Regions from separate parts of the Shewanella polaris genome, predicted to be linked through region 2. Evidence: predicted binding sites of a transcription regulator. Region 2 holds the regulator's gene; the other holds the start of a gene.
What was found. The regulator ArgR, encoded in region 2, controls arginine synthesis, uptake and breakdown. The targets are predictions, from matches to a motif close to ANTGAATANNTATTCANT.
Positions count from the first base shown of each region.

Region 1: FH971_RS14725 (OadG family transporter subunit) is a predicted target of ArgR. The motif match lies at 3,288-3,305, and genes of this name have one in related genera.

Region 1 is NZ_CP041036.1:3,395,431-3,400,934, reverse strand. Features, by position in the region: gene alaS (alanine--tRNA ligase) at 1-993, shown strand, start outside; gene csrA (carbon storage regulator CsrA) at 1,435-1,632, shown strand; tRNA gene FH971_RS14755 (tRNA-Ser) at 2,148-2,239, shown strand; tRNA gene FH971_RS14750 (tRNA-Arg) at 2,262-2,338, shown strand; tRNA gene FH971_RS14745 (tRNA-Arg) at 2,366-2,442, shown strand; tRNA gene FH971_RS14740 (tRNA-Arg) at 2,469-2,545, shown strand; tRNA gene FH971_RS14735 (tRNA-Ser) at 2,554-2,645, shown strand; tRNA gene FH971_RS14730 (tRNA-Arg) at 2,725-2,801, shown strand; gene FH971_RS14725 (OadG family transporter subunit) at 3,437-3,685, shown strand; gene oadA (sodium-extruding oxaloacetate decarboxylase subunit alpha) at 3,699-5,471, shown strand; gene FH971_RS14715 (sodium ion-translocating decarboxylase subunit beta) at 5,481-5,504, shown strand, end outside.
Region 2 is NZ_CP041036.1:3,844,601-3,850,104, forward strand. Features, by position in the region: gene metK (methionine adenosyltransferase) at 1-335, shown strand, start outside; gene FH971_RS16680 (GNAT family N-acetyltransferase) at 497-1,027, shown strand; gene FH971_RS16685 (hypothetical protein) at 1,105-1,464, opposite strand; gene FH971_RS16690 (GNAT family N-acetyltransferase) at 1,526-2,074, opposite strand; gene FH971_RS16695 (hypothetical protein) at 2,078-2,296, opposite strand; gene FH971_RS16700 (META domain-containing protein) at 2,419-2,844, shown strand; gene argR (transcriptional regulator ArgR) at 3,011-3,481, shown strand; gene FH971_RS16710 (Dyp-type peroxidase) at 3,544-4,482, opposite strand; gene FH971_RS16715 (ABC transporter ATP-binding protein) at 4,737-5,504, opposite strand, start outside.

The DNA.
Region 1 (5,504 bases), 450 kb from region 2:
CAGTTAACTGCACAAGTAGATAAAAAGTTACGTCACCGTACTCAGTTAAATCATTCTGTGACTCACTTATTGCATGCTGCATTGCGCCAAATACTGGGTTCTCATGTCACTCAAAAAGGTTCGTTAGTTAACCCAGAACGTTTACGTTTTGACTTCTCTCATTTTGAAGCTGTTAAACCTTCTGAGTTGAAAGCGGTAGAAGATTTAGTTAACACCCAGATCCGTCGTAATCATGAACTTTGCACCGCTGAAATGGCTATTGATGAAGCCAAAGAAAAAGGCGCAATGGCATTGTTTGGTGAAAAATACGATGACCAGGTACGCGTTGTTACCATGGGCGATTTTTCAATCGAACTGTGTGGAGGTACGCATGTGGGCCGCACTGGTGATATTGGGTTATTTAAAATCACTTCTGAGGGTGGTATTGCTGCAGGAGTGCGTCGTATTGAAGCGGTTACGGGTATTGCTGCTATGGCTTATATTGCCGAGCAACAAGCTGTGCTAGATGAGGCTGCACAGTTGCTGAAATCAGACAGTGCTTCTGTTGTCAGTAAATTAAAAGCTCAGTTAGATAAAGTGAAACAGCTAGAAAAAGATTTGTCTCAGTTAAAAGATAAATTAGCCGCTGCGGCTAGTGCCGATATGGCGGGTGATGCTGTTGATATCAATGGTGTTAAGGTGCTGGTTAAGATGCTTGATGGCATAGACCCAGGCTCTTTACGTGGCCTACAAGATGAGTTAAAGCAAAAACTTAAGTCTGCCATTATTGTGCTTGGTACTGCCAAAGACGGTAAAGTAAACTTAATAGCAGGTGTGAGCAATGACTTAACCAAACGAGTCAAAGCTGGTGAGCTTGTTGCCATGGTCGCCCAGCAAGTAGGCGGCAAAGGTGGTGGACGTCCTGATATGGCTCAAGCCGGTGGCTCTCAGCCTGAGAACCTTAAAACAGCCTTGGCCTCAGTTGAACCTTGGATCCGTGAGCGTTTAAGCTAATAAGTCGGTAAATTAGGGCTTATATTGGTGCTTAAGTTATAAAGTCTATGATATTCAACTTTATAACTTGAGTGCCAACAGTAGATTTGGCATAGTGAACTCACTCGCGAACAGTAAAAGCGTTTATAGGTATTGTTAGGTGATGATTTTCGATAAGTCTTTGGACACAAATCATTATTGATTTTATTCTAGTTATTTTGGTTATTGTTTTTACTGTATTGATTTATTTAACTGCGTGGTGATTAGCAAGTGTGATTAATTTGTTACTTATTGCGTATCAATAGATGATTTATCGTCAAATTTACGATTTTCGAATAGATGGTGCTTTATAAACCGACGTATTTAGAAATAGATACTATTATTTTATGTAAAGCAGACCTTATAATGAACGCATATTACGGACAAAGCGTGTTATGCAGATTGAACTAAAGGAGCAATAGAATGCTAATTTTGACTCGTCGTGTAGGCGAAACATTAATGATTGGTGATGAAGTCACCGTTACTGTTCTAGGTGTAAAAGGTAATCAGGTACGTATCGGTGTTAACGCGCCTAAGGAAGTTTCTGTTCATCGTGAAGAGATCTACCAACGTATTCAATCTGAGAAGTCTGGAACACCTTCTGAAGATGGTAATTTCTAATATTCGGCAGATTGTGTCGTCGATATAATTAAAGTCAGCATTTGCTGACTTTTTTGTTTGTTCAATACCACTTTTATGTATTAATAAATGTGAAATTTCAGTGATTAACAGGTTTTTTACCAGCCTAGCATTCAAATTATTTTGATTATTCTCGATTCAAGGCTTATGTCGCATTATTTGACTTTTTATATGCATTAGTACAATACAATCAATACAAACCCAGCCATTATTTATTAATGTTTGTGGAATAGGGATTTTGTAAAAACAACATGGTAAGTTCAATAATGCCCTGAAAGATGCAATTTAGTAAAAAGGTAAACTTGCCACAATCACGAGTGACTTAATGAAGCTGATATTGTTGGTGATGATGTGAATAGTTATAAAAAGTAATGCAGTTTTCATGACTATTTGAGGCTATTATCTCCAATGTGCTTAAAAACACTCCAAATGAAGTTAGGTTTCCTAAAAAGGGTTTGACTTATTTTCGTCAAACAGTAATATGTGCGCCAAGAAACGGAGAGGTGGCCGAGTGGCCGAAGGCGCTCCCCTGCTAAGGGAGTATGGGCTTTAAATCCCATCGAGGGTTCGAATCCCTCCTTCTCCGCCATTTCTTACAATAGATATACGATGCGGATGTAGCTCAGCTGGATAGAGTACCTGGCTACGAACCAGGCGGTCGGAGGTTCGACTCCTCCCATCCGCACCATTATCTATTAAAGTGTTAAATATGAATGCGCGTGTAGCTCAGCTGGATAGAGTACCTGGCTACGAACCAGGCGGTCGGAGGTTCGACTCCTCCCACGCGCACCATTCATATTTCACTCAACCCAATTTATGCGCGTGTAGCTCAGCTGGATAGAGTACCTGGCTACGAACCAGGCGGTCGGAGGTTCGACTCCTCCCACGCGCACCATTTATTGCGGAGAGGTGGCCGAGTGGCCGAAGGCGCTCCCCTGCTAAGGGAGTATGGGCTTTAAATCCCATCGAGGGTTCGAATCCCTCCTTCTCCGCCATTCATTCATATGTAATGTTGGTATTTTTTTATCGTACTAACTATAGCAATGCCTTTGAATGATATGTTGTACCGATTTTGCGCGTGTAGCTCAGCTGGATAGAGTACCTGGCTACGAACCAGGCGGTCGGAGGTTCGACTCCTCCCACGCGCACCATAATAAAAAAGCCCTGCATTTATGCAGGGCTTTTTTTATGTTAATTTGTCCCGTCCTGAGATAAGTTGACACTTACCCCCTCAAATTATCTTCATCATTAGATGCTTCTTAGTCATATCGTTGTGGATCTGACTTAGCCGCCTTTTGTTATTACATCTTTATTCATTGTGTTTGTTTGATTGAGAATATTTATGTATATGTTTGCGTCTGTTTAGCGGTAAGTGATGTTGTTTCATGCTTATTGATGATGAATTTATTATTTAGCTATTAGAAAATGCTACTTAGTTATGGGATCTTCATTTTATCGGCTTTATTTTTACTGATTGTATAGTTGCACTGTCTTTGTGCATGTCACTTGGTAAGACCAATTTACAAAAAGATAGCATTATTGTGGTATATTGTTTATATTTTGTGACAAGATTTTGAGCTGATGTCCCGCAAGTGGGGGGATTCAGCTCATAAAAACCTGAATTAAATAAAGCTTGAGTTGAATATTTATGCTTGCTGAATTAGCGCTTGTTTAATAGGTAAGTCAAATAGGTGTGGTGAATTGATAAATATTAATTCTTGCACCGATTTAGCGCGCCTAAACCAACTTATCTTAATTTAACTGTTTGACAAAAAAGTGAGGACACATGACATCAATATCTGAGCAGTTATCCGATGCGCTGGGCATTATGATAATGGGCATGGGCTTAGTGTTTATCTTTTTAAGTATGTTGATCATCGGTATTGGTATTGTTGCTAAGCTTTTCCCTGCGCCTATAGCGGCAGCTACAGCTGCGCCTGCAACTGCAATACCCAGAGCACCGGCACAGGTAGCTTTAAATCCTAAGCTAGTTGCCGCAATCACCTCTGCGATACATCAATACCGCGCGAAATAAATTTGGAGTCATTATGAGCAAGCCATTAGCACTAACCGATGTCGTCCTGCGTGACGCACACCAATCAATACTGGCAACACGTTTACGCCTCGACGATATGCTACCTATCGCGCCGTTATTAGACAAAGTGGGGTTTTGGTCACTTGAGTCATGGGGGGGAGCAACGTTTGACTCTTGTATTCGTTATCTTGGTGAGGATCCTTGGGACCGCATTCGTGAACTAAAAAAAGTCATGCCTAATACACCGCAGCAAATGTTACTGCGAGGGCAAAATTTATTAGGCTATCGTCATTATGCAGACGATGTTGTTACACGATTCGTTGAACGTGCTCACACCAATGGCGTAGATGTATTCCGTATTTTTGATGCAATGAATGATGTACGTAACCTTGAAACCGCAGTTAAAGCAGTTAAAAACGTTGGCGGACATGCGCAAGGGACGATTTCGTTCACTACTAGCCCTATTCATACGATTGATACTTGGGTCGACATGGCAAAGCGTTTAGAAGACATGGGCGCCGATTCATTATGTATTAAAGATATGGCGGGTTTACTTAAACCGATGCAAGCCTATGAGTTAATCAGTCGCCTAAAATCACAAACTGATTTAATGGTATCGATGCATTGTCATGCGACAACGGGTTTAAGCACTGCTACATACCAAAAAGCCATTGAAGCTGGGGTTGATGTGCTTGACACTGCAATATCTTCAATGAGCCAAACCTATGGGCACAGTGCCACAGAAACCTTAGTGGCAATGGTTGAGGATACTGACAGAGCAACCGGCTACGATATGGTGCTGTTAGAAGAGATAGCCGCTTACTTTCGTGAAGTACGTAAAAAGTATGTCCGTTTCGAAGGTGCACTAAAAGGCATCGATTCACGCATTTTGCGTGCTCAAGTACCTGGCGGCATGTTAACTAACATGGAAAACCAATTAAAAGAGCAGGGTGCAGCAGACAAAATGGATGCCGTGCTTGAAGAGATCCCTCGGGTGCGTGAAGATCTTGGCTTCTTACCTTTAGTTACACCTACCTCGCAAATTGTTGGTTCACAGTCAGTGATCAACGTGCTGATGGGTGAACGTTACAAGTCGATGACTAAAGAGACCGAAGGCGTTCTAAAAGGCGAATATGGTGCTACGCCAGCGCCAGTTAACGCCGAGTTGCAAGCCAGAGTGCTAAAGGGTGAACAGCCTATTACCTGTCGTCCAGCAGATTTGATTGCACCAGAACTTGATAAGTTACGTGTAGAACTTACAAAAACAGCTAAAGAGCAGGGCTTTAGCCTAGCAGCTGAATCAGATGATGATGTGATGACTTACGCGTTGTTCAATCAAATTGGTCTTAAATTTCTTAAAAATCGTGGCAACCCGGATGCGTTTGAGCCTGTCCCAAGTGCAGATGATTTACAAGTGAAAGCCGATAAAGGTCCACAAACGTATACCGTTGACGTAGAGGGGCAACATTTTGTCGTCGAAGTGAGCGAAGGTGGCGAAATAGGGCATATCGCGCCAGTCTCAGCTGCACCAGTTGCCATGGCTCCTGTGGCTTCAGCGCCTGTTGGCGAAGTTAAATGCACTATGGCTGCACCGTTATCGGGAAATATTTTCAAAGTGTTAGTTAATAATGGTCAAGCGGTTAAAACTGGTGAAGTGATCATTATCTTGGAAGCGATGAAAATGGAAACCGAAATTCGTGCTCAAGAAGATGGTGTTGTAACTCAGTTAGCGGTTAAGCAGGGTGACAGTGTAACTGTAGGTTCAACATTGTTATCACTAGCATAAGAGGTCGAAATGGAAGGATTACTGGCTTTTTGG
Region 2 (5,504 bases):
GTAGTGCTGCTTATGCTGCACGTTATGTGGCTAAAAATATTGTTGCTGCGGGTCTTGCTGATCGTTGCGAGTTACAAGTGTCTTATGCGATTGGTGTTGCAGAACCAACCTCTATCAGTATCGAAACTTTCGGTACTGGTAAGGTGTCTCAAGAAGTGTTAATTAAATTGGTTCGTCAACACTTTGAACTACGTCCATATGGCTTAACAGCAATGTTAGATTTAGCACGTCCAATCTATCAACAGACTGCTGCTTATGGCCACTTTGGTCGAGATATCTTCCCTTGGGAAGCAACAGATAAAGCTGAAATCCTTCGTGCAGACGCTGGATTATAATAAGCTAACTGTCTATGTCGTTTTAACCTAGAATTTGTAAACTAAGTTAATAGCATAGAAAAATAAAACCGCCATTAGGCGGTTTTATTTTTTCTGTTTTGTAGCAATAACAACATATAACATTAATAACATCATTATTTGATTTTAAAATGGCTCACATTATGTATCAACCAACTTGGCTAAACACAAAGATAACTGGAAATCAGCAACCTTCTGTTGCCATTAGAGAATGGTCCGCAATCAAATTATTCTACCGTCAACATATGCCTTATGCTCGATTGGCCCAAAAAGAATCTGTTGCTGTCATCCATCATGTTCAACCAACACTCACGAATGACACAGAATTGAGCCAGCAAATAATCATTGCCGCAATAAGAGTTAAACCTGTAGGCCAATATCAATTAATAAGTGGATTGTTAGTCCATCCTGACTATCGTGGCCAGCAAGTATCAACTCAACTATTAAAATTTATCGCACCAAAATTAATCGTTAAAGATTGTTTCTTATTTGCCCATCCGTGGTTAATAAGTTTATATCAACAACAGCAATTTATAGTAAGAGAGCCAAGTGAATTATCCACATTGCCAGCAGAAATAACTCAATTATATCACCGGTATCACAGTGAACAGCGACCATTAATATTGATGCAACTTAGTGAGCTAAATGACATCAATGGGCTTAAGTCAGAATAAGTCCAATTCAAATAAACCTAATTCAGTCTAATCTTAAATCAACTTAAACTTACATCAAGACAGCACTTGTAAGTCAATTAGCAGTGATCGAAATGGGCCGTTTCAATACACATAAACGACACTTGCTGCATGGTCATAATCGGCACATCTTTAACAATGATTGAGGCCGTGTTAATCAGCTCTATTTGGGAAGCCAATGTTATTGCAGCATTATAATCATTGGTTATGCCACAAAATATCCACATCTCTTTCCAACGAACAAAATACCCAGAATGTTGCACTTGAGAATTAACCGCATCTTGAAAGTGCGCTTCAATACATTGATACGGTTCCCCAGCATCAGACAGTACTGCAGCAATTAACTTCACGTTGTCAAACGCCGAAAGTCTTAAGCTTAGGTATGGTGCAAAAAGTGTTTCAAAATCAATGTTCGTCATATTATTAATAAGTAACCATGTTGATGTAAACTCATTTTAACTGCTTAGCCTATGTTGCTAATCAAGCAATATTACTCGTCGCAAGTAAGTAATAATCACGTTGCTCAAAGCTAAATTGATCAATCTCTGTCATTGCCGCTTTTTGTTTATGCGCAGCCAATGAACGAGCGTTGTCGGCGGCGACATAGGTCACCATAAATGGAAAAGTATCACGTACTTGCCGTTTTAATTCACTCACTAACGCCGCGAAAATACCTTGACCACGCTTCGACTCTTGAATCCAAACGGGGCCATATTGACAAGAGTTAGTTGTTGATATTGCTTGACCATTTAAATCGGCAAACTTAATTTTTTGAATAATATGGCGGTATAAAGGTTGTGCGGAAAAAAATGACCATTTTGCAGCCATCACATAACCAACAATATGCCCTTGTTCTTCTGCGACAAGAAACCAATGTTGATTAATTAACTGAATAACCTCACCTTTTCTCAGCGAATGAGCATGTAGTTGGCTATTAGAGTCTAACAACTCATCATCAACATGAGCACGCTCTAACTGCACTATGGCAGCAACATCGGTTAATAACGCCTTACGGATAATAAATGACAATGATTATTCCTTTGACTCTGAATTGGGAGATTGATTCTTAGCCCATTCTATCACTAGCGCAACAGGTAACGGAGACATAATTAATGTGCCCACACCAATAAGTAAAGCGATAACCAACATGCCGCTGACTTGTTGAGCAAGATCACTTTGCCAGTATAGTCCTACGCCCAGCAACAACATGATTACCCCAACAAAATGCAATACTTTGACTATTTTGATCATTTGAGACTCTTTAATAGGTTAAATAATGTTAATTCATCCAAAACATTACATTTATTTACTCTTTTATTACTGTTCAAGTAGTAGAATAACCGCAATGTTTTCGTTTTTGGACCCCTCTCAGCATGATAAAGCATATTCTCGGCGCCACTGTAATATTTTTAGGCCTTAGTGCTTGCCAAAGCCAACCACAAGTTGTCTCTAATGAACAATTAATGGGTCGTTGGCATGTAGACGTTGTCCTCGATACTCCAACCATTAATAATAGCCCAGCAAATTTAGTGTTTGCCCCAAATGGTCAGCTAACAGGTAATAATAGTTGTAATCAATTTTCTGGTCATTACGCTCAGCAAGGTAACTTACTGCAACTGGCTCCGTCAGATTCAACCATGAAAGCTTGTGTCGATAGCTTAATGACTCAAGAAGCTGATCTGATGAAGGCGATATCATTAGTGCAGCAAATTGATTTTTCAAAAGGAAAACTCAATTTATTATCAAAAAAGGGTGATACGTTATTGGTACTAACAAAGCAATCGTTACCCTTATCTTAAATCCATCGTTTAAATAAATCATCGGATTGGCTATAAGTGTCAGCTTAAATTTCCACTATAAAAATGAATTTTTATTCAACTATTTTGATTCTTTCTTGACTTAATAAGTCAATCTATTCAAAATGTGCTAGTTTTTTGAATAATAACTATAAGTTGAATTATCACTATGCCAGCGACAAGAAATCAGGATGAGCTCGTGCGAACTTTTAAAGCGATTCTCAAAGAGGAACGTTTTGGAAGCCAAAGCGAGATTGTTATTGCGCTTCAAGCCGAAGGATTCGGTAATATTAATCAATCTAAAGTATCTCGCATGCTCAGCAAGTTTGGTGCTGTGCGAACTCGAAATGCTAAGCAAGAAATGGTGTATTGTCTTCCTGCCGAGCTAGGAGTCCCTACTGCAGGTAGCCCCGTTAAAAACTTAGTACTGGATGTTGATCATAATCAAGCCATGATAGTGGTCAGAACCAGCCCTGGTGCAGCGCAGTTAATTGCACGTTTGCTTGATTCAATAGGCAAGCCTGAAGGGATATTAGGTACTATTGCAGGCGATGATACTATTTTCATTTGCCCTGCAAGTATAAAAACTATCGATGATACATTAGAAACAGTTAGATCTTTATTCAATTATAGTGAATAAAAAACCATTCCAATAAAAAAGCAATGCCATGGCATTGCTTTTTTATTATCTAAAATTAGCGTTTAGGCATCATCGAATTGAATTAAAAAATCCAGCGATGGCACAAAGAATGATGACCCAGTCAATGCTTTAGTAAACAACATTAAATGGTCATGATTTCCATCGCTATCGCCATGTACCATACTCCGAAGCATTTTTTCAAAATGTTCAGGGGTGCGGCAGACAGAAATAAATACCAACCCTTGTTCTCTCGTTGAACCATAAGGCATACTTTGACGTAAAATCTCTAATGAGTTTCCTTGCGGATCCTTTAAATTGACTCGTTTAGTATGACTGGTTAACGGCTTATCTTCTGATTCGTACTCAATATCATCAGCTTTGGTACGGCCATATATATCTTCTTGTTTTTTTACAGGTAAACGATGCCATTTACTTAAGTTATGCAGATATTTTTGTACATGAACATAACTACCTGAAACAAACTTTTCGTCTTCATCACCGACAAGTGCAACCTGTTGACGATGGCGTCCTTTAGGGTTTTCTGTACCATCAACAAAACCCATTAAATCACGGCTGTCCATAAATCGAAAACCGCGCTCTTCATCTACTAATTCAACCAAATCTTCAAACATCTGGTTAATTTCATTGGCAACAAGATGCAAAATATCATAACGATCACAACGGATATGAACAAACAAATCATATTCCATTGCAGGTGCATCACGATTACCTTCATTCATAGCAGGAAAAGGTTTTAATAATGCAGGACGAGCGTCTGGATAAAAGGTATCCCAAAAATTAGCCCCAATACCCACAAAGCCATTAAATGCACTGTCGGTATATTGATCTGTGAGTTCGTAAATGTATTGTGCCACATTAGCAATAGATGGACGTAATTGCTCTTCAACACCATCGTTGGCATTAAACATCAAATACACACTGTGTAAATTCCCTTCTGCGCAAATCCCTAACTGTTCACGAGGCATAACTTGGTTACCCATATTTACTTATCCACCTTAATACTTTCTGTCGGCCTAAATGGTGATAACTTAATACTGGATGCTATTAAAAAACGAATAGCACCTCTGATCAATTTCATTAATCAGTAGCTTATCTTAATCAAATGTAAATTTCTTTAAGTGTATTCACATTTAGCTTATTTGTAAGTCACATTTTACTTAAATAAGTTTAGATAAGAGATTGATCATCAGTCACATTCATCAAATAGAGATTAAATGATACAGACTGTTGAGCGTTAATTAAAAATCACCAGAGGATGCGCGGCAATAACAACATTCACCCGTTGACCAGGCATTAATATTGTTGATTGACTGTTTATATCCAAAACATCATCGCCAATTTGAACTTGATAATGACATACAGTGCCAAGAAAATGCCTTTGGACAATACAACCATTACCCTCGATATTGGAATGTAATTCAATTTGCTGTGGTCGCAGTAATAAATGTCCTTGGCTACCAATAGGCAGAGACAACACTTCTGTACTGTTTAGGTATCCTAAAGAATACTGTACTTGATAATTGGAAGTGACCGTAATCGGTAAATAATTTCCCGAACCTAAAAAGTCGGCTACATAGCGATCTGTCGGCGCAGAGTATAGGGTTTCGGCTTTACCATGCTGTATAATGGCGCCTTTTTTAAACAAAGCCAGTTTATCGGCAAACACAAATGCTTCGTCTTTACTGTGGGTAACAAACACCGCACTCACATTACGTTGCTTCAATATGGCACGAATTTCCAACATCATATCGTTACGAACTTGTGCATCAATATTAGAAAAAGGCTCGTCGAGTAATAATAATTTCGGTTGATAAGCTAATGCACGCGCAATCGATACTCGCTGTTGTTGCCCGCCAGATAATTCATGAGGATAACGAGATGACAATCCCGTTAATTTAACCAGCTCAAGCATTTCTTCTAATCGAGTTAACCGCTCCGCACGATTGAGTTCGTTAACGCCAAATAATATATTTTCAGCCACAGTTAAATGGGGAAATAGAGC